4 regions of the Arthrobacter sp. zg-Y1219 genome follow, and region 4 is predicted to be linked to each of the others. Evidence: riboswitches for the same ligand, from Rfam matches in the RefSeq annotation. Region 4 holds a riboswitch; each other region holds the start of a gene.

Region 1 (3,998 bases), on a different contig from region 4:
TCCGGCGGTGAGCCTGCCCATCTGCGCGGCGGTCATCCTCGGCGGCCTCGGATTTCCGGTACTGGTCCAGCTGCGCCGGGACCTGCGCATCCCGCGGCGCTGGTCAATGAACACCCGGCTGGTGCTGGCCGGCAGCGCCGTGCTCCTGCTTGCCGGAACTGTCTTCATCACGGCGCTGGAGTGGGACAACCCGCGCACGCTGGGTCCGCTGGACTGGCCCTCCAAGCTCCTGACCGGGTTCTTCCAGTCCGTGCAGACACGCACCTCGGGGTTCTACAGCGTGGACATCGCCGCCTTGGACGGCGCCACCCTGCTGGTCATGGACGCGCTGATGTTCATCGGCGCCGGACCCGCCGGCACGGGCGGCGGGGTCAAGATCACGACTGCTGCCGTGCTGTTCTTCATTCTCGCCGCGGAGGTCAGGGGCCGGCGGCAGGTGAACGTCCTCGGCAAATCGCTCTCCCCGGCGGTCTACCGCCAGGCCATCGCCGTGCTGGTGCTCTCGGTCCTTTTCGTGGGCACCGCCACCGGCATACTGCTGGTCCTGACCGGGTTTCCCCTGGAATCGGTCCTGTTTGAAGCAGTTTCGGCGTTCGCCACGGTTGGCCTGTCCACCGGCATCACCGCGCACCTTCCGGCGGCGGGCCAGCTGATCCTGATCGTCCTGATGTTCGCCGGCCGGCTCGGCCCACTCCTCTTTGCCTCGGCGCTGGCACTGCGCGACCGGCCGCTGCACTACGAACTTCCGATCGAAAGGCCCATCATTGGCTAGGTTCAGCTTTCTTGGTGCGCGGGATCCGGGACACGCCCGCGCCGACGCAGACGCAGTCGCCGTGCTCGGGCTGGGCCGCTTCGGGGAGTCCGTCGCCCTGGAGCTGATGGCCGAGGGCACCGAGGTTTTGGGCGTGGACAGCAATGGAGAGGTGGTCCAGCGGCTCGACGGCCGCCTCACTTTGGTCGTGACGGCGGACTGCACTGACACTGAAGTGCTCGATCAGCTGTCGGTGTCCGAATTCAACCGTGTGGTGCTGGGCATCACCAGCGACATCGCGGCCAGCGTGCTCACCGCCTCGCAGTTGGTCCGCTCCGGGGTGGCCCAAGTGTGGGCCGCGGCCGCCAGCGAGCAGCACGGACTGATCCTGGACCAGATCGGCGTCCACCACGTGGTTTACCCGGAGCAGGACATGGGCCGGCGGGTCGCTCATCTGGTCCGCGCCAGCCTGCTGGAGTACATCAGGGTGGGCGAAGACTTCGCCGTCGCCGAAACGGTGCCGCACGGCGCCGTCGTCGGCGTTCCCCTCGATCCCGGGCGGGTTCAGGAGATGTACGGCGTCTCGATTATTGCCCGCCGGAGCGCGTCCGGCCCTTGGGAATTCGCCGGCGCCGGCATGGTGCTGACCATCCTGGACCGGATACTGATCGCCGGGCCGCCGGAGCGGACCGACGCCTTCAGCCAGCCAGCCTGACGGCCGCCTAACCGGGCATGCCCGCCCTTCCGAGCACGCCCGCGAGCGCCGGTTGACGACGGATGACGCGTTCGGTGGAGTGTGACGGTTTGGACCGAAATATGACCGAATTAGCGACCTGTGACCGTCGCTTACCCCGGATAACGTCATCTGCCCGCCGGTAGCCGGCGTCCTCTAGCATGTAGTCAGCAATCAAGAGTTCCAGCCATCGGCCCTGGCCGGCTGGGCAGCAACCCTCTCGTCGTAGCGGGGTGCTCCAGGTGATGATTCGGCCGGCGGGCAGACGCCCGGCCCGGCAAGTACGGCGTCCGTGCTGCTCCGGCGGCACCCCGCGGCGCCATGATCGCAGAGGCAGCACCGATGAATCGATGTCCCCGCCCCACCGGCTAGACCCTTTCCCGCGCCAGGCCTCGGCCTCCCCGCCGGGCATCCTCCTGCCCGGCTGACGTCCTGCTCCCGGCCGGGCATCCTCCTGCCCGGCCGGCGCTTGCCCGCGCCCCCTGTCACTGCATCTGCTCCAGCCCTTCCGAGAGAAAGCAGCACCATGAACCTGTCCAGGAAACTCACCGGGAAGCGTCCGGTGTCCGCTCCCGCCGCGTCTCTGCTGATCCTGTCCCTTATCACCGCCGTCCTCGCTTCCGGCTGCAGCACGCAGCCGGGCAGCGCCTCCGATTCCACTGATCGGCACGGCGGCGAGCTGGTGTACCTGGATGCCGAACTGTCCTCCAACACGCAGCTCCAGAGCAGCGGCACCTGGCAGGACAGCGCCTACATCCAGAACATCACCGATCGGTTGATCTACCGCGACCCCGAAACACTGGAACTGAAGCCGTGGATCGCGGAGGAGTGGACGGTCAGCGACGACGGCCTGACCTACACCTTCCTTATCCGGGAGGGCGCCAGCTTCAGCAACGGCCAGGTGCTGGACGCTTCAGCGGTTCAACGGAACCTGGAGTGGCAGGCCAACGGCGACAGCGCCAAGGGCATCCCCGCGAACAACTGGTTCCCGAAGGTCTCGGCGGTAACGGCCGACGACGCCGCCCGGACCGTAACGGTGCAGCTCACCACCCCGCACGCCCCCTTCCTGAATGTGCTCTCCTTCTGGCGCACCAGCCTGGTCGCCGATGAAACCATCAACGCACCGATCGAGGCGCAGTCACAGCTCACCGGCATCATCGGCAGCGGCCCGTTCACCGTGGAATCCGAAAAGTACGGAGAGGAAATCGTCCTCACCCGCCGGGAAGGATATGCGTGGGCGCCGCCCGGCCTGGAAAACCAGGGCGAGGCCTACCTGGATCGGATCACCATCATTCCGGTCACCGAGGACAGTGTCCGGCTGGGCTCGCTGCGCGCCGGCGAGGCCGACCTGATCCGCTACGTTCAACCCAGTGAAGAGCAGACCCTGACCGCGGCCGGTTTGGAAGTGATCAGCGCCCGGGGGGTTGGCAACGCCAACGTCTGGGACCTGCGGCAGTCCGCGCCGTTCCTGGATGACATCCGGGTGCGGCAGGCACTGCAGCACGGCATCAACCGGGAGCAGATCATCTCCGATCTCTACACGGAGAACTGGAACGCTGCCACCAGCATCCTCACCCCGGGATCCCTCGGGTACAAGGACGAATCGGAGAAGCTGGCCTTTGATCCGGAAAAGTCCGGCCAGCTGCTCGACGACGCCGGGTGGACCGGCAGGGACGCCGACGGGTTCCGTACCCGCGACGGCGAGCAGCTGCACATCCTGACCTACGTGGACGTTTTCGACAGCACGTCCAAGCCCCTTTTCCAGCTGATCCAGTGGCAGCTCAAACAACTGGGCGTAAACCTGGAAATCAAGGAGACGGACTACGCCAACTACTCCACGGTGCTGGCGGACCCCACGGTGGGCGCACGGCGCAACGGATGGCCGGAAGCTGACCCGATCCGGCTCACCGTGAACTACTCCAGCGACCACCTGAATGCCTTCAACCTCCAGCAGCCCGACCCGGTCCTGGACGCCCTGCTCGCCGAGCAGCTGACGGCTGCCGACACCACGGCCCGCACCGAAATCCTCGGCCGGATCCAGGACCACATCGTCGAGTCCGCCTACGCACTGCCCATCCTGGACGACTCCCAGATCTTCGCCCTGCAGCCCACCCTCCACGGACTGACCTTCGGTGCCGAGGCACGCCCGTCCTTCTACGAAACCTGGACGGAAACCAAGTGAGCAACCCGTCCGGCACCGGTGTCACCGCCGTCATCGCCGCGCGCATCGGGCAGTCCCTCCTGGTCATCGCCCTGACCTACGTGTTCGTCTACTTCATTCTGTTTGCCCTGCCCGGCGACCCCATCGGCAGCCGCATCAACAACCCGCTGAACCCCATCCCGGAAGAGCAGGCGGCAGCCATTACCGCTTACTACAACCTGGACCGGAACGCCCTGGAACAGTTCTGGATCTCGGTGACCCGCCTGTTTCAGGGCGACCTGGGATTCTCGCTGGCCACCGGCCGCCCGGTCGCCGACCTGATCAGCCAGGGACTGGGAGAAACCGTGGCGCTG
Region 2 (3,998 bases), on a different contig from region 4:
CAGCACCGACGCCGATGAAGCCCGCAAGCACACCCTGGTGTTCCGCGCCGCGATCGCCGGTGCCGGTCTGGCGGCCTCCGATCCGGTCATGACCGGCGCCTCCGGAACGCTGCCGGTGGAACCGCAGTCCCCCGGGCTGAGCAACCGGATCTGGTGGGGTTCGGGAACGCGGGCCACGGCGAAGTGGACGGGCCAGCAGGGCATGAACCTGATGAGCTCGACCCTCCTGACCGAGGACACAGGCGTGCCCTTTGACCAGCTCCAGGCCGAGCAGATTGAGGTGTTCCGCGCCGCCTGGGCGGAGTCCGGGCACGAGGGAACGCCGCGCGTATCCGTCAGCCGCAGCGTCATTCCCCTGGTTACCGAGGAGGACCGCCGGTATTTCGGGCTGCGTGCCCAGGCCGACACCAGGGACCAGGTGGGCCGGCTCGACGGCGGACTGGCCCGGTTCGGCAAGAGCTACATCGGTGAACCGGAGGTGATTGCGGCCCAGCTGGCCGGCGACGCCGCGGTGCAGGCCGCGGACACGGTCCTGATCACGGTGCCGAACCAGCTGGGCGTTGACTACAACGTGCAGCTGCTGGAGAGCATCCTCAAGCATGTCGCTCCGGCGGCCGGCTGGCGCTGAACATTCGGCGCTGACCCCTTCGGCTGAGGCATCAGCCGAAGTCGGCCTTGCGGATCAGCCCGTGCACGCCCACGGTCCGGTCCACGACCTGGGACACGGCGAAGTCGGCGGCGGCGGACAGGTAGGCGTAGGCGACGGCGCGGTCCATGCCTTTTTCCTGCTCGAGGAAGTCCAGGGCATTGACCACTGCCCGCCGCATGGCCACGTTCAGGTCACTGCTCACCCCACCGGCGCCCAGGCCGTCGGGGTCGGAGAGGCCGATGGGAATCCAGGCATCTGCGGTTTCGCCGAACGGATACCGGTGGGCCAGGGCCGGCGCGTCCCCCGAACCGGGTTTGCAGACGGTCAGCCGGAAGGTGCCGCGCAGGGAACCTTCCATGGCGGTCAGCGCCACTTCGCCGTCGCCCATGCCCATGTGCGGATCGCCCACGTAGAACAGGGCGCCGTCGGCCTTGACCGGCAGGTAAAAGGTGGACCCGGGGCCCAGATGGCGGATGTCGATGTTGCCGCCGCCGAGCGTGGGCGGCACTGAGTTGGCCTCGGGGCCGGTCAGGCCCTCGTTCTCGGAGAAGGCCACGCCCATCATGCCCATGAACGGGCGCAGCGGAAAGCGGATTTTCATGTCGCCGCTGGTCATAACGCCCTTGCCGTCCTCGATTGCGGTGAAGACCGAGACGTTGCCGTAGTCCGTCGGGACGCCCGAGGACCGGTTGTCCGCGGCCGCCGGCGGCATGACTTCCTCCAGGGTGATGCCCTCCGGTGCGGCCGGGCCGTTCTGCAGCGCGAGCGCGCCCTTGCCGTGGCGGCTGGAGACGACGCCGTAGGGGACCCGGGGCACGGCCGCGAGGGTTTCGATCTTCAGGACGTCACCGGGCTCGGCTCCTTCCACGGCAACGGGACCGGTGACGATGTGCGGCCCGTCCGTGTCGAAGTTCCGCGGCGTGCGGTTGTAGCCGGCGGCAATGTCCAGGGCGTCCTGCAGCACCCCGTCCGCCGCGACGCCGTGGCCCCCGAAGAAGGACAGCGGATCCCGGCCCTGGTCCTCCAAGATCCCCTCATGCGAGAGGGCGTCGATGGTGACGGTCTGCCCGGATTTCATCCGGGCCACCGGCGTGGCATGCACAGTCGGCACGTAACCCCAGAGCACTTCGTCCGGGGTGGAGGCGAGATAGAGGTCCCCGGGCATGTCTCCGGAGTGCGGCTGCAGGATGGCCCCCGGCCTCGGGCCGGCCGACCCGGGCGACCCGGCAGCACCGGCGTCCGCAGCTGCCGCGGAAGAATCCTGCGCCGGTTTCGCACTGCATCCCGACCCCACCGCCAACATGCCAAGACCCGCCGCGGCTCCGAGGAATCCCCTGCGGCCCAGGCCCTTGGTGAGTACCGCTGCGGCCTCGCGTCCAATCAGCATTCGGTTCATCGTGTCCTCCAATAGCTCGTGCCATCAAGCTAGCCAAACGGAGTTTCGAGGCTGTTTCCGGCGGATGAACGGGCCACGCACATCACGGCGGACCACGGCGGTTCCCAGTGTCGGCGTCGTGCGCTAGGGTGGTCTCAGCTTCACGAGAGGTGGCCACCGGCCCGGATTCGTCCGGCCGGAAAAGCTCCGACTGGCCTCACACCAACCCCACTGTTCGGCGGGTGGTTCGGATGACGAAGCGGCCCGCTGCCGCCCGGCGCGGGCAAGGACACTCTGTAAAGGACCACGCTGTGAGCATTTCCAGTGACACCCGTTGCGTCAGCTTCACCCCCGGCCACAACGTCCACCTCATCCACGGCAAAAAGCTGGCCGGTTTTGATGACTGGGTGGATGCCCGGGCCTACGCCGATGTTGAGCTGGACCTGATCCAGCTGATTGTGGACGGTGAGCAGCAGCTGATGTGGTTCCACGACATCCCCGCCCTGGCACTGGCCCTGGCGCACTCCGGCGGAGAGGCACAGTGGTGCGCACGCTACTCGTCGCTGTTGGTGCCCGGCGGCTTCGACAGCCCGGCCCGGCGCTCTTTTTTCTACTTGGCCACGCCGGAAAGGGTGCATCCCTGTAAACGGATCGCCGCAGGCGCCGGCGCTGCCGCTCAAGAGCAGCTGCGGGGCTGACCCCCGGCGATCGCTTCCGGGCCGCGCCGGCGTCTGCGGACAGTAACTGTCCGCAATCCTTCCGGGCAGGAGCCTGCCGCTGGCTAGGCTCCTGCCCATGACGTTCAATATCCAGATATGTGTTGACTGCGCCGACCCCCACGCCCAGGCCGATTGGTGGGCCGAAACCCTGGGCTGGGTCCCGGAGCCCCTCGACCAGGCCCTGATCGATTCCCTGCTGGAACAGGGCGCCGTAAGCCCGGACCTGCTGATCGAGCACAACGGACAGCGCAGGTGGCGCGACGGCGCCGCAATCTGCCGGGAAAGCGAGGTGGGTTCCCCGGGACGCCTGCGAATCCTGTTCCAGCCCGTGCCCGAACCGAAGACGGTGAAGGACCGCATCCATCTGGACATCCACCTCGACGGCGGAGACAAGGACGCGATGCGCGCGGCGCTGGAGGCGCGGGGTGCCACGTTCCTTTACGCAGCCGAGCAGGGTCCGTCCTCCTGGTACACGATGGCCGACCCCGAGGGCAACGAATTCTGCATCGCCTAGTCCGCCGACCGGCGGATCCGACGCCGCACCGCCAACGGTTATCCCAGCAGCTCTGCCGGGATCGCGTAGGTCAGCAGGACGGCGAGCAGGTTTTTCGCGGCGTGGACCGCGTAGGACAGGATGAAGTTGTTCCCCGCCCAGACGTAGATGCCCACCAGAACCGCGCCCATGGCCAGGTACGGAAGCAGCACCGGCAGCGTCAGCGATTCCTTCCCCGCGATGTGGATCCCGGCGAACAGCAGCAGCGAGATCAGGCAGCAGACCCAGATGTTGAGGTATTTGCTGAGCTTGCCGATCAGCAGGTGGCGGAAGATGTACTCCTCGACAAACGGCGCAATCACCACCAGCAGGGGAATGATCAGCAGCGGAGGCAGGGAGACGACCAGCCCCTCAACCGCCTCCTGGTTCACCGCGGTCTCCGGCGGGCCGGAAATCAGGACGACGACGGCGGTAAGCAGCAGCATCGCGAAAACGCCGCCGGGAATGATCGCCAGGGTCAGCCACGGGCGGGTAGCCAGGATCCGGGTCTCCCGCACCGCATAGCGCCACGACGCCCAGGCCGCCAGCGCGCCTGCGGACAGGTAGAACGCCAGGTTCACGGCGTAGCCGGCCAGCAGCGGATCAGGGATCAGCTGCATCAGACCGGGAACGCCAAGGCCCGGGGCAAAGCTGAAGATCAGGAGGAACAGGACATAGAACCCGGCGGCAAACCCGTCCCGGGGCGTGAAGGTGTAGGGCAGG
Region 3 (3,998 bases), on a different contig from region 4:
CCCGGACGAGCGTGTCCCACGCCGGTGCACGGCTCTCTTTGCCGCGTCCGTATTTCACTGCTCCGTCGAACTCCCCGGCGAGCCTGTGCTCGGGCCAGTAGAAGTCGGTACGGAATCGGCCTGACGAGGTGTCGAATCCGTGCTGGAGCTCAGGCTCCGGGAAACCATGCAGATGCAGCACAGCCCGCGAATAGGACTCACCGGCTGACTCGGAGAGCACCTGCGCGAAGTCGATAACCCGCTGAGCCCGGAGCCGTTTGGTGCGGCCAGGCAGCTGCTCCGCCAACTCCCGAAGGTGCTCTTGCCTCAGACCGGGAAGACTGCGAACGGGATCCGGCCGCAGCACATGGTCCATGGCCGGGACTGCACGTTCAAAGTTCAGATAGGCAGCCATGTCCAGGACGGTGTGTGCTCGGGACGTCAGGGGGACCCCGTCCCACGTGGTGACAGGTTCCAGCAGCCGGCGCTCAGCCCAGCGGAGATCCCCGCGGCGCCTGCCATGCGTGGGATGAACGGCCAGCAACAGTACTTCGGGCGATTTCCCAATCACGGGCAATCCCCAAATAACTGCCGCGGATTGTTGGATAAGGATGCGCTGCCCCGGTACCTGTTCCACGGCGGCCCGGATACGTGCCCGCTCCCGCTCCCAAGGAGGCAGATTCAGCCAGTCGTCCGCCTGAATGTAGACACCGGGCCGGAGTCGGACAAGTTTGCCCGATCGGCAGCTCAGCGCCAGGGAACGCCGGTCCGTACCGTGGGCTGCGGCATCGGCTGAGAATATGAGTGCAGGGTCCATGCCTCAAGGCTGGACGGGCGGCGGACGGCCCGCGAGGGCAGGACTCCCCGTTGTGGAAAACCCTCCGGTTAGGGAGAATCCCGCCATTGCGCAGCGGAGGGATCCGGGGAACCTAGATCTCGACTGAACCATTGGCCGTGTTGAAGCTGACGGACATGATGCCGGGGGTTCCCTTGGGAGAAATCCAGGTCACGCCCACATTTTCCAGCGGTTCCTCGACCGGGGTGCCCAGCCACTGGGTCACGCGCTCGGCCGACCCGGCGATGGTCAGCGAGTCCAGCTTCACGGAGCCCGGCATGCCGGGCAGGGCGGCCGAAGGGTGCAGCGGCTCGGTGCCGTCGTCCCAGCGCAGCATGTACGGCACCTGGGGGTCGGCGATCAGGCCGTTGATGCCGATCTGCTGCCAGGTCAGTTCCTGGCCGTCGGGAAACTTTCGGTTTCCGGGCACCGACTCGCGGCCCAGACGCGCTTCAAAGGGTGAAAGGTCGTCCACGGCTACGCACCAGCCCATCCAGCCGCCGCCGCATTCGGAGCGCTGGCGGACGGCCTGGCCGAAGGGCGCCTTGTCCGACGCCGGATGGTTCAGGGCCTCGACCACCTCGACATATTGGTGGTTGGCCAGGGGAAGAATCATGTTGCGGGTGCCGAAGCGAGGATGCACACCGCCCTTGACGAAGTCCGCTCCCAGAGCGGAAGCAATCCTCTCGGTAGTGGCCAAAAGACCGTCGGATTCACAGGCATAAGAAACATGGTCCAAGCGCATGCGGCCCATAATGGCACGTTGTGACTGACCTCACGACCAAGGCTGGCCTAAGTCGTCAAATGGCAGGTTTGAGCTGCAGATGTTCCGCCGGCGGCCTCATCCTGCGCCCGGTGCCGGACCACCGGAGTGCTGCGGATGCCCTAATTCTTGATCCTTTCCGGCATCCGGCGCGGCCACCCGAACCCGCGGGGAAATGATCCGTCACAGAGGTTGCGGGCTTCGGGGTTATCCGTTTTCATTGGGGGAATAGGTCATGAGTGCCAGCAGATAGCCCCGGCTTGCTGGCCGGCAACCCTCCAACCGCGGTGGGGTGCCCCGGGTGAAGACCTGGCTGTACGTCAGAGGACGTACGGCAAGCGCGGGTCACACGTGGCTGCCGGCTACCTTCGGGGCCGGAAGTCTCGGTGCGGCCCCTGGTATAGGGAGCACGCCATGTCAGGAAACTGGTCATTCGAAACCCGTCAGATCCATGTGGGACAGGAGCCCGACGCCGTCACCGGCGCCCGCGCGCTGCCCATCTACCAAACCACCTCGTTCGTCTTTCCCAGCGCCGAGGCTGCGGCCAACCGGTTTGCGCTGGCCGAGCTGGAGCCGATCTACACCCGCATCGGCAACCCCACCCAGGAAGCGGTGGAAAAGCGCCTCGCGTCCCTGGAGGGTGGGCTCGGGGCGCTGCTGCTCGCGTCCGGGCAGGCCGCGGAGACCGTCGCGATCCTCAACCTGGCCGAGGCCGGAGACCACATCGTCGCCAGCCCCAGCCTGTACGGCGGCACCTACAACCTGTTCAAGCACACCCTGAAAAAGTTCGGCATCGCCGTGACGTTCGTGGCGGATCCGGACAACCTGGAGCAGTGGCGCGCCGCCGTGCAGCCCAACACCAAGGCCTTCTTCGGGGAAGTGGTCTCCAACCCGCGCCAGGACGTGCTGGACCTCGAAGGCATCAGCGCCGTCGCGCACGAGGCCGGAGTGCCGCTGATCGTGGATAATACGCTCTCCACCCCGTACCTGATCCGGCCCATCGAATGGGGCGCGGATATCGTGGTGCACTCGGCCACGAAGTACCTGGGCGGGCACGGCAACTCGATCGCCGGCGTCATCGTGGATTCGGGCAACTTCGACTTCGGCGCCGATCCGGAGAAATTCCCCGGCTTCAACACCCCGGATGAGAGCTACAACGGGCTGGTCTACGCCCGCGACCTCGGCGCCAACGGCCTTCTGGGCGCCAACCTCGCCTACATCCTCAAGGCCCGGGTGCAGCTGCTCCGCGACCTCGGGCCGGCCGTCTCCCCGTTCAACGCGTTCCTGATTGCCCAGGGCCTGGAGACGCTGAGCCTGCGGATGGAGCGTCACGTCGCCAACGCCGTGGCCGTCGCGAACTGGCTGGAAGCGCACGACGACGTCATCTCCGTCGCGTACGCCGGCCTGGAATCCAGCCCCTGGTACGAACGCGGGCGCAAGTACGGGCCGCGCGGCACCGGTGCCATTGTTTCCTTCGACATCACCGGCGGCATTGAGGCAGGGAAGCGCTTCGTGGATGCCCTCGAGCTGCACTCCCATGTGGCCAACGTGGGCGACGTGCGCTCGTTGGTGATCCATCCGGCGTCGACCACGCACAGCCAGCTCGGGGCCGAGGCGCAGCTCGCTGCCGGTGTCAGCCCCGGACTGGTCCGGCTGTCGGTGGGGATTGAGCACGTTGATGACATCATCGCCGACCTCGACGCCGGCTTCCGCGCCGCCAAGGGAGCGTAGCGGTTAGCGTGGCAGTGCCTTCACCCCGGAACACCGTCCTTTCCGGTTCCGCCGCGTCCGATTCGGCTGCGCCGTTGAGCGTTCCGACGGCGCCGCAGCACCCCGCCCCGGCCCCGGACGGGGTGCTGCTCCACGCCAAGATCGGCAGCCTGGAGCTGGAAACCGGCGGGCGCCTGCCCCAGGTTTCCCTCGCCTATGAGACGTGGGGGCAGCTGAACGACGACGCCTCCAATGCCGTCCTGATCTGCCACGCCCTTACCGGCAGCACCCACGTGGCGCGGGGGGATTCCGCGGAGGACGGCTGGTGGGACACCCTGGTGGGTCCCGGAAAAACCGTCGACACCAACCGGTTTTTCGTCGTCTCGATCAACATGCTCGGCGGCTGCTACGGATCCACCGGGCCGTCCTCGGCTGATCCGCAGGGCCTGCCCTGGGGCTCGCGCTTTCCGTTTGTCACGGTCCGCGACTCGGTCCGCGCCGAGGCGCGGCTGGCGGACCTGCTCGGCATCCGGAGCTGGCACACGGTGCTGGGCGGCTCGCTCGGCGGGGCGCGGGCCCTGGAGTGGGCCGTCACCGAACCCGCCCGGGTGCGGCGCTGCGCCGTGATCGCGTGCACGGCGGCCAGCTCCGCGGAACAGATTGCCTTTGGCCAGGCGCAGCTTGAAGCCATCCGGCTGGATCCGCATTTCA
Region 4 (3,998 bases):
AGATTATCCGCCGCCAATTGGGTGCGCCTCTGCAGCCAAATCCTGATCGCCGCTAATCGAAAGCCTTTTTTATAGTCGAACGGTCTTGAACCCGACGAATTGGTAGCGGCCAATCCGCAGTGAAAAGACCGGCCACTCGACCTTCGGCCCGTCCTGCACTCCGCTTGCGGGCCGGGCCTTCGCACGCTCTGCTGCCGCCCGTTCTGCCGCCATCCGCTTCGCCGCCTGCCGACGTCGCCTGGTTTCCGCTTCCATGAGACGCTCCTGTTGCACCACGCGTGCCAGTTCCATAGCCATAGCCATCTGCTTCTCCTCGCGTAGGCCTTAACGCTAGCGGCGCGCGGCGCCATCCGGCAGTAGATATGCGGACAGGAGCGGTCCTCAAGAAAAACTCGCGGAACTCGGCCCGGCCCCACCCGCAAACCCACACACCCAAAGTTGCCCTCGGAACCCCGACAGCGGACTCCTCCCCTGTCCCGGGTTCGAGCCGGGCAGGTACCGTCGGAGAACGCTTCTTCCGGAGGTCAGGATGGACTGGTTGGCAGCCTTGATCCCTTCAACAGTCGCCCTGGTTCTGGGCGCGAGCGCCGGCTGGAGCGTCCGCGCCGGCATCGACCGCCGGGATGAAACCGCAGCCCTGAACGCCTTGATCACCGACCTGCACCTGAAGCGGCCGCTGGCTGCGATCGAACCGCGCGTCGTCGACGGCGCTGACGACGCGCAACGCTGCCGCGCCACCGTCCTGGACGCACGCGACCGCATCATTGAAACCCTCGCCCACCTGCGCAGCAATTCCGCCAACACCGATGTCCTGATGCGGATGGCCTCCGCCTGCACCCGCTACCTCCGCGAATCCGCCCGCGCACCGGAACGGCACCAGTTCGCACTCATGGACCTGCGCGAAACAATGGTCGACGGCGTGAAACTGCTCAGCGACGCCCGGCGGCGGGTGCGGTACCGGAACCCCGGCGAACGCTCGACGCCGAAACCCGGCCGAACGCCGTCGCGCCGCCCCAGTATCGGACGGTACCTATAGTCCGCCTCGGCGGCAGGTCTTGGAGACCCCGGACCTTCATGGAGACGCCGTTTATGACACGGCGCGACGTAAAACGTCACCGACCGGCGCTTAGGGAAACAGGCCGTCATTGTGTTGCCCGCCGAGGACAAACCGCGCTTCCATGGTGCTGTCCGCCTATCCAATCCGGACACCTTTACCATCCAGAGCGGCTGAGAGACCTGGCTCGTTGAAGTCGCAGCAACCACCCTTCGGGGACGGTGCTCATGCCAGGACCGATGGACTCACTTCTCCGGTGGCCCGTAACTGCAGCACCGCTCGCAGTGACGGCTCCAGCGTGCTCGAATGCCGTGTTCCTCGGTGCGAACTGAGAGGCCCTCCCATGGTCAGCCCTGCTCCAACCGGCCGCATCAACGGCCGTCCCAACGGCCCCCGCACACCCCTGCGGATCGCGGCGCTGTTCGCCGCGGCAGCCCTGACCCTGACCGGCTGCGGATCGGGGGCGCAAGGCGGCAGTGCCGGCGCCAACGCCGCGGATGCTCAGGCCTCTCCGGCCGGAGAGCCGGTCGACGGCGGCACCCTCGTCTACGCCGAAGTCACGCCGATCAACAACTGGCAGACCCAGGCGGCACGCTTCTACGAGAAGTCCAACGTGCTCAATTCAGTGCTGGACCGGCTGACCTACTTTGACCCTGAGAAGGGCGAGCCGGTGCCGTGGATTGCCTCGGCGTTCTCGGCCAACGCCGACAGCACCGAGTTCACCTTCACCATCCGCCCCGGCGTCACGTTCAGCGATGGAACGGCGCTCGACGCGGCCGCGGTAAAGGCCAACCTGGACAGCTTCGGCCATGGCATTCCCGCCGCGCAGATCCAGCCGAACGTGGACTTCGCCGGCTACCAGACCAGCGAAGTGATCGGCACTGACCAGGTGAAGGTCACCCTGGATGCTCCGAACTCCAACTTCCTGCGCGCCACGTCCTCCGTCACCGCCGGTCTCGTCTCCCCGGCCACGCTGCAGAAGGATGCCGCCGGACAGTCGGCCATCTCATCCATCTCCGGCTCCGGCCCGTTCGTTTACGAGTCGGAAAAACCCGATGAGGAAGTCGTGCTCGCGAAGCGGGACGGCTACGCCTGGGCTCCTGAAGGCGCCGACAATCCGGGTGAGGCGCACCTGGACAAGGTGGTGATCAAGTACCTGCCCGAGGTCGCCCACCGCGCCGGCGCCGTCCAGTCCGGCCAGGTCGATCTGGTGCGCGGCCTGCAGCCGGTGGATGAGGCGGCGCTGGCGGCCAGCGGCAATCAGGTGGTGGCGGCCGACGGCGTGGACCTCACCGTGAACATGGCGGCCGTGCGGATCGGCAGCGGCAAGCTCGCCGATCCCGCGGTCCGGCAGGCGCTGCAGGCCGGCATCGACCGGCAGTCCATCAAGGACACGGTGCTCTCCGAGAGCTACACCCTGGCCGGCTCGGTCCTGAACCATCAGGCGCCGGGGTTCGTCGACCTGAGCGCCGATCTGGCCTATGACCCCGACAAAGCCAAAAAGCTCCTGGACGACGCCGGTTGGCAGCCCGGCAGCGACGGCATCCGCGAGAAGGACGGCGAGAAGCTCGAGGTGACGGTCACCAGCTCCAACAACTCGGTGGTCATCAAACCGGCCTTTGAACTGATCGAGCAGCAGTGGCGGCAGATCGGCGTGAAACTGAACAACCGGGCCGGGGACAACACGTTCCTCACCACCGCCATGCCCGATCCGAACGTCGAATTCTACGGCACCCGCCAATTCATCTACGGCGGACTCGGGCCCATCTTCGAACCGGCCAACAACACCATGACCCACACCTCTGACCCGGAGCTGAACGCCCTGTTCGCCGCCGAGCGCGCCGCGGCCCCGGGCCCGGAACGCGACAAGATCCTGGCCGCCGAGCAGCAGGCCCTCGTGGTGGACAAGGCCTTCTCGCTGGTCCTCTGGGACGAAGTCCAGGTCTACGGGGCGCACCGCAGCACGCACATCGAGTTCACCTCCGGCACCGCGCCCATCTTCCAAAGCGCCTGGAAAGTGGACGGCTGACCCGTGGGCCGTTACCTCGCGCACCGGATCGGGCAGGCGCTGCTGGTGGTCTGGCTCGCCTACACCCTGATTTTCCTCGCCGTGCAGCTGCTGCCCAGCGATCCGGTCACCATCTTCCTGACCTCCGATTCCGCCGTCGACCAGGCGGCAATCGACACCATGAAAAGCCAGTACGGCTATGACCAGCCGCTGCTGGTCCAGTATCTCCAGCAGCTGGCCGCCCTGCTGCGCGGCGACGTCGGCTTCTCCCTGACCTCCGGGGAACCGGTCACCGAGCGCATCGGCGGCGCGCTCGGCTCCACCCTGGCGCTGGCCGGCTCCGCCCTGGGCACCGCCGTCGTCATCGCCCTGGCCGTGGTCGCCGCCGCCACCCTGGCCCCGTCGCCGGTGCTGCGGCGGGCACTGGCGAACCTGCCGCCGCTGTTCTCCGCCGTCCCGGTGTTCTGGCTGGGACTGGTGCTGCTCGAGCTGCTCTCCATCCGGCTGGGCGTGCTGTCGCTGTTCCCCGACGGTTCCTTCCTCTCCCTCGCCGTGCCGGTGGTCGTGCTCGCGCTCCATGTGTCCGCGCCCATGGCGCAGGTGCTGCTCAAGAGCGTGGAGCAGGTCTACCGGCAGCCGTTCATCAACGTGCTCCGCGCCAAGGGCGCCTCCCCGGCCTGGATTTTTTACCGGCACGCGCTGAAAAACGCCGCCGGTCCCGCCCTGTCCATCCTGGGCATCACCGTGGGCACCCTGTTCGCCGGGTCGGTGATCACGGAAACCGTGTTTGCCCGCGCCGGCCTGGGCTCGGTGGTCCTGCAGGCGGTCACCACTCAGGACGTGCCGCTGGTCCAGGGCCTGGTCCTGCTGACGGCCACGGTGTTCGTGGCGGTCAACCTCCTCGTGGACCTGCTGCATCCGCTGCTCGATCCGCGC

The links. A riboswitch is a leader RNA that binds a small molecule or an ion and turns the genes downstream of it on or off. The one in region 4 is predicted to bind S-adenosylmethionine.
Region 1: linked by a shared signal. The riboswitch ahead of QNO00_RS00145 (ABC transporter substrate-binding protein) and the one ahead of QNO00_RS13735 (ABC transporter substrate-binding protein) in region 4 are both predicted to bind S-adenosylmethionine.
Region 2: linked by a shared signal. The riboswitch ahead of QNO00_RS06505 (hypothetical protein) and the one ahead of QNO00_RS13735 (ABC transporter substrate-binding protein) in region 4 are both predicted to bind S-adenosylmethionine.
Region 3: linked by a shared signal. The riboswitch ahead of QNO00_RS08335 (bifunctional o-acetylhomoserine/o-acetylserine sulfhydrylase) and the one ahead of QNO00_RS13735 (ABC transporter substrate-binding protein) in region 4 are both predicted to bind S-adenosylmethionine.

Annotation. Positions count from the first base shown of each region.
Region 1 covers NZ_JASKLY010000001.1:33,029-37,026, forward strand. Annotated here, with positions in the region: gene QNO00_RS00135 (TrkH family potassium uptake protein) at 1-772, shown strand, start outside; gene QNO00_RS00140 (potassium channel family protein) at 765-1,466, shown strand; SAM riboswitch class IV at 1,657-1,774, shown strand; gene QNO00_RS00145 (ABC transporter substrate-binding protein) at 2,011-3,666, shown strand; gene QNO00_RS00150 (ABC transporter permease) at 3,663-3,998, shown strand, end outside.
Region 2 covers NZ_JASKLY010000010.1:37,602-41,599, forward strand. Annotated here, with positions in the region: gene QNO00_RS06495 (LLM class flavin-dependent oxidoreductase) at 1-628, shown strand, start outside; gene QNO00_RS06500 (acetamidase/formamidase family protein) at 660-2,045, opposite strand; SAM riboswitch class IV at 2,184-2,320, shown strand; gene QNO00_RS06505 (hypothetical protein) at 2,336-2,722, shown strand; gene QNO00_RS06510 (VOC family protein) at 2,820-3,257, shown strand; gene QNO00_RS06515 (CPBP family intramembrane glutamic endopeptidase) at 3,296-3,998, opposite strand, start outside.
Region 3 covers NZ_JASKLY010000012.1:283,263-287,260, forward strand. Annotated here, with positions in the region: gene QNO00_RS08325 (putative endonuclease domain-containing protein) at 1-550, opposite strand, end outside; gene QNO00_RS08330 (VOC family protein) at 909-1,559, opposite strand; SAM riboswitch class IV at 1,809-1,924, shown strand; gene QNO00_RS08335 (bifunctional o-acetylhomoserine/o-acetylserine sulfhydrylase) at 1,992-3,308, shown strand; gene metX (homoserine O-acetyltransferase MetX) at 3,383-3,998, shown strand, end outside.
Region 4 covers NZ_JASKLY010000016.1:67,758-71,755, forward strand. Annotated here, with positions in the region: gene QNO00_RS13720 (hypothetical protein) at 1-56, shown strand, start outside; gene QNO00_RS13725 (hypothetical protein) at 70-297, opposite strand; gene QNO00_RS13730 (DUF6650 family protein) at 539-1,036, shown strand; SAM riboswitch class I at 1,212-1,300, shown strand; gene QNO00_RS13735 (ABC transporter substrate-binding protein) at 1,398-3,083, shown strand; gene QNO00_RS13740 (ABC transporter permease) at 3,087-3,998, shown strand, end outside.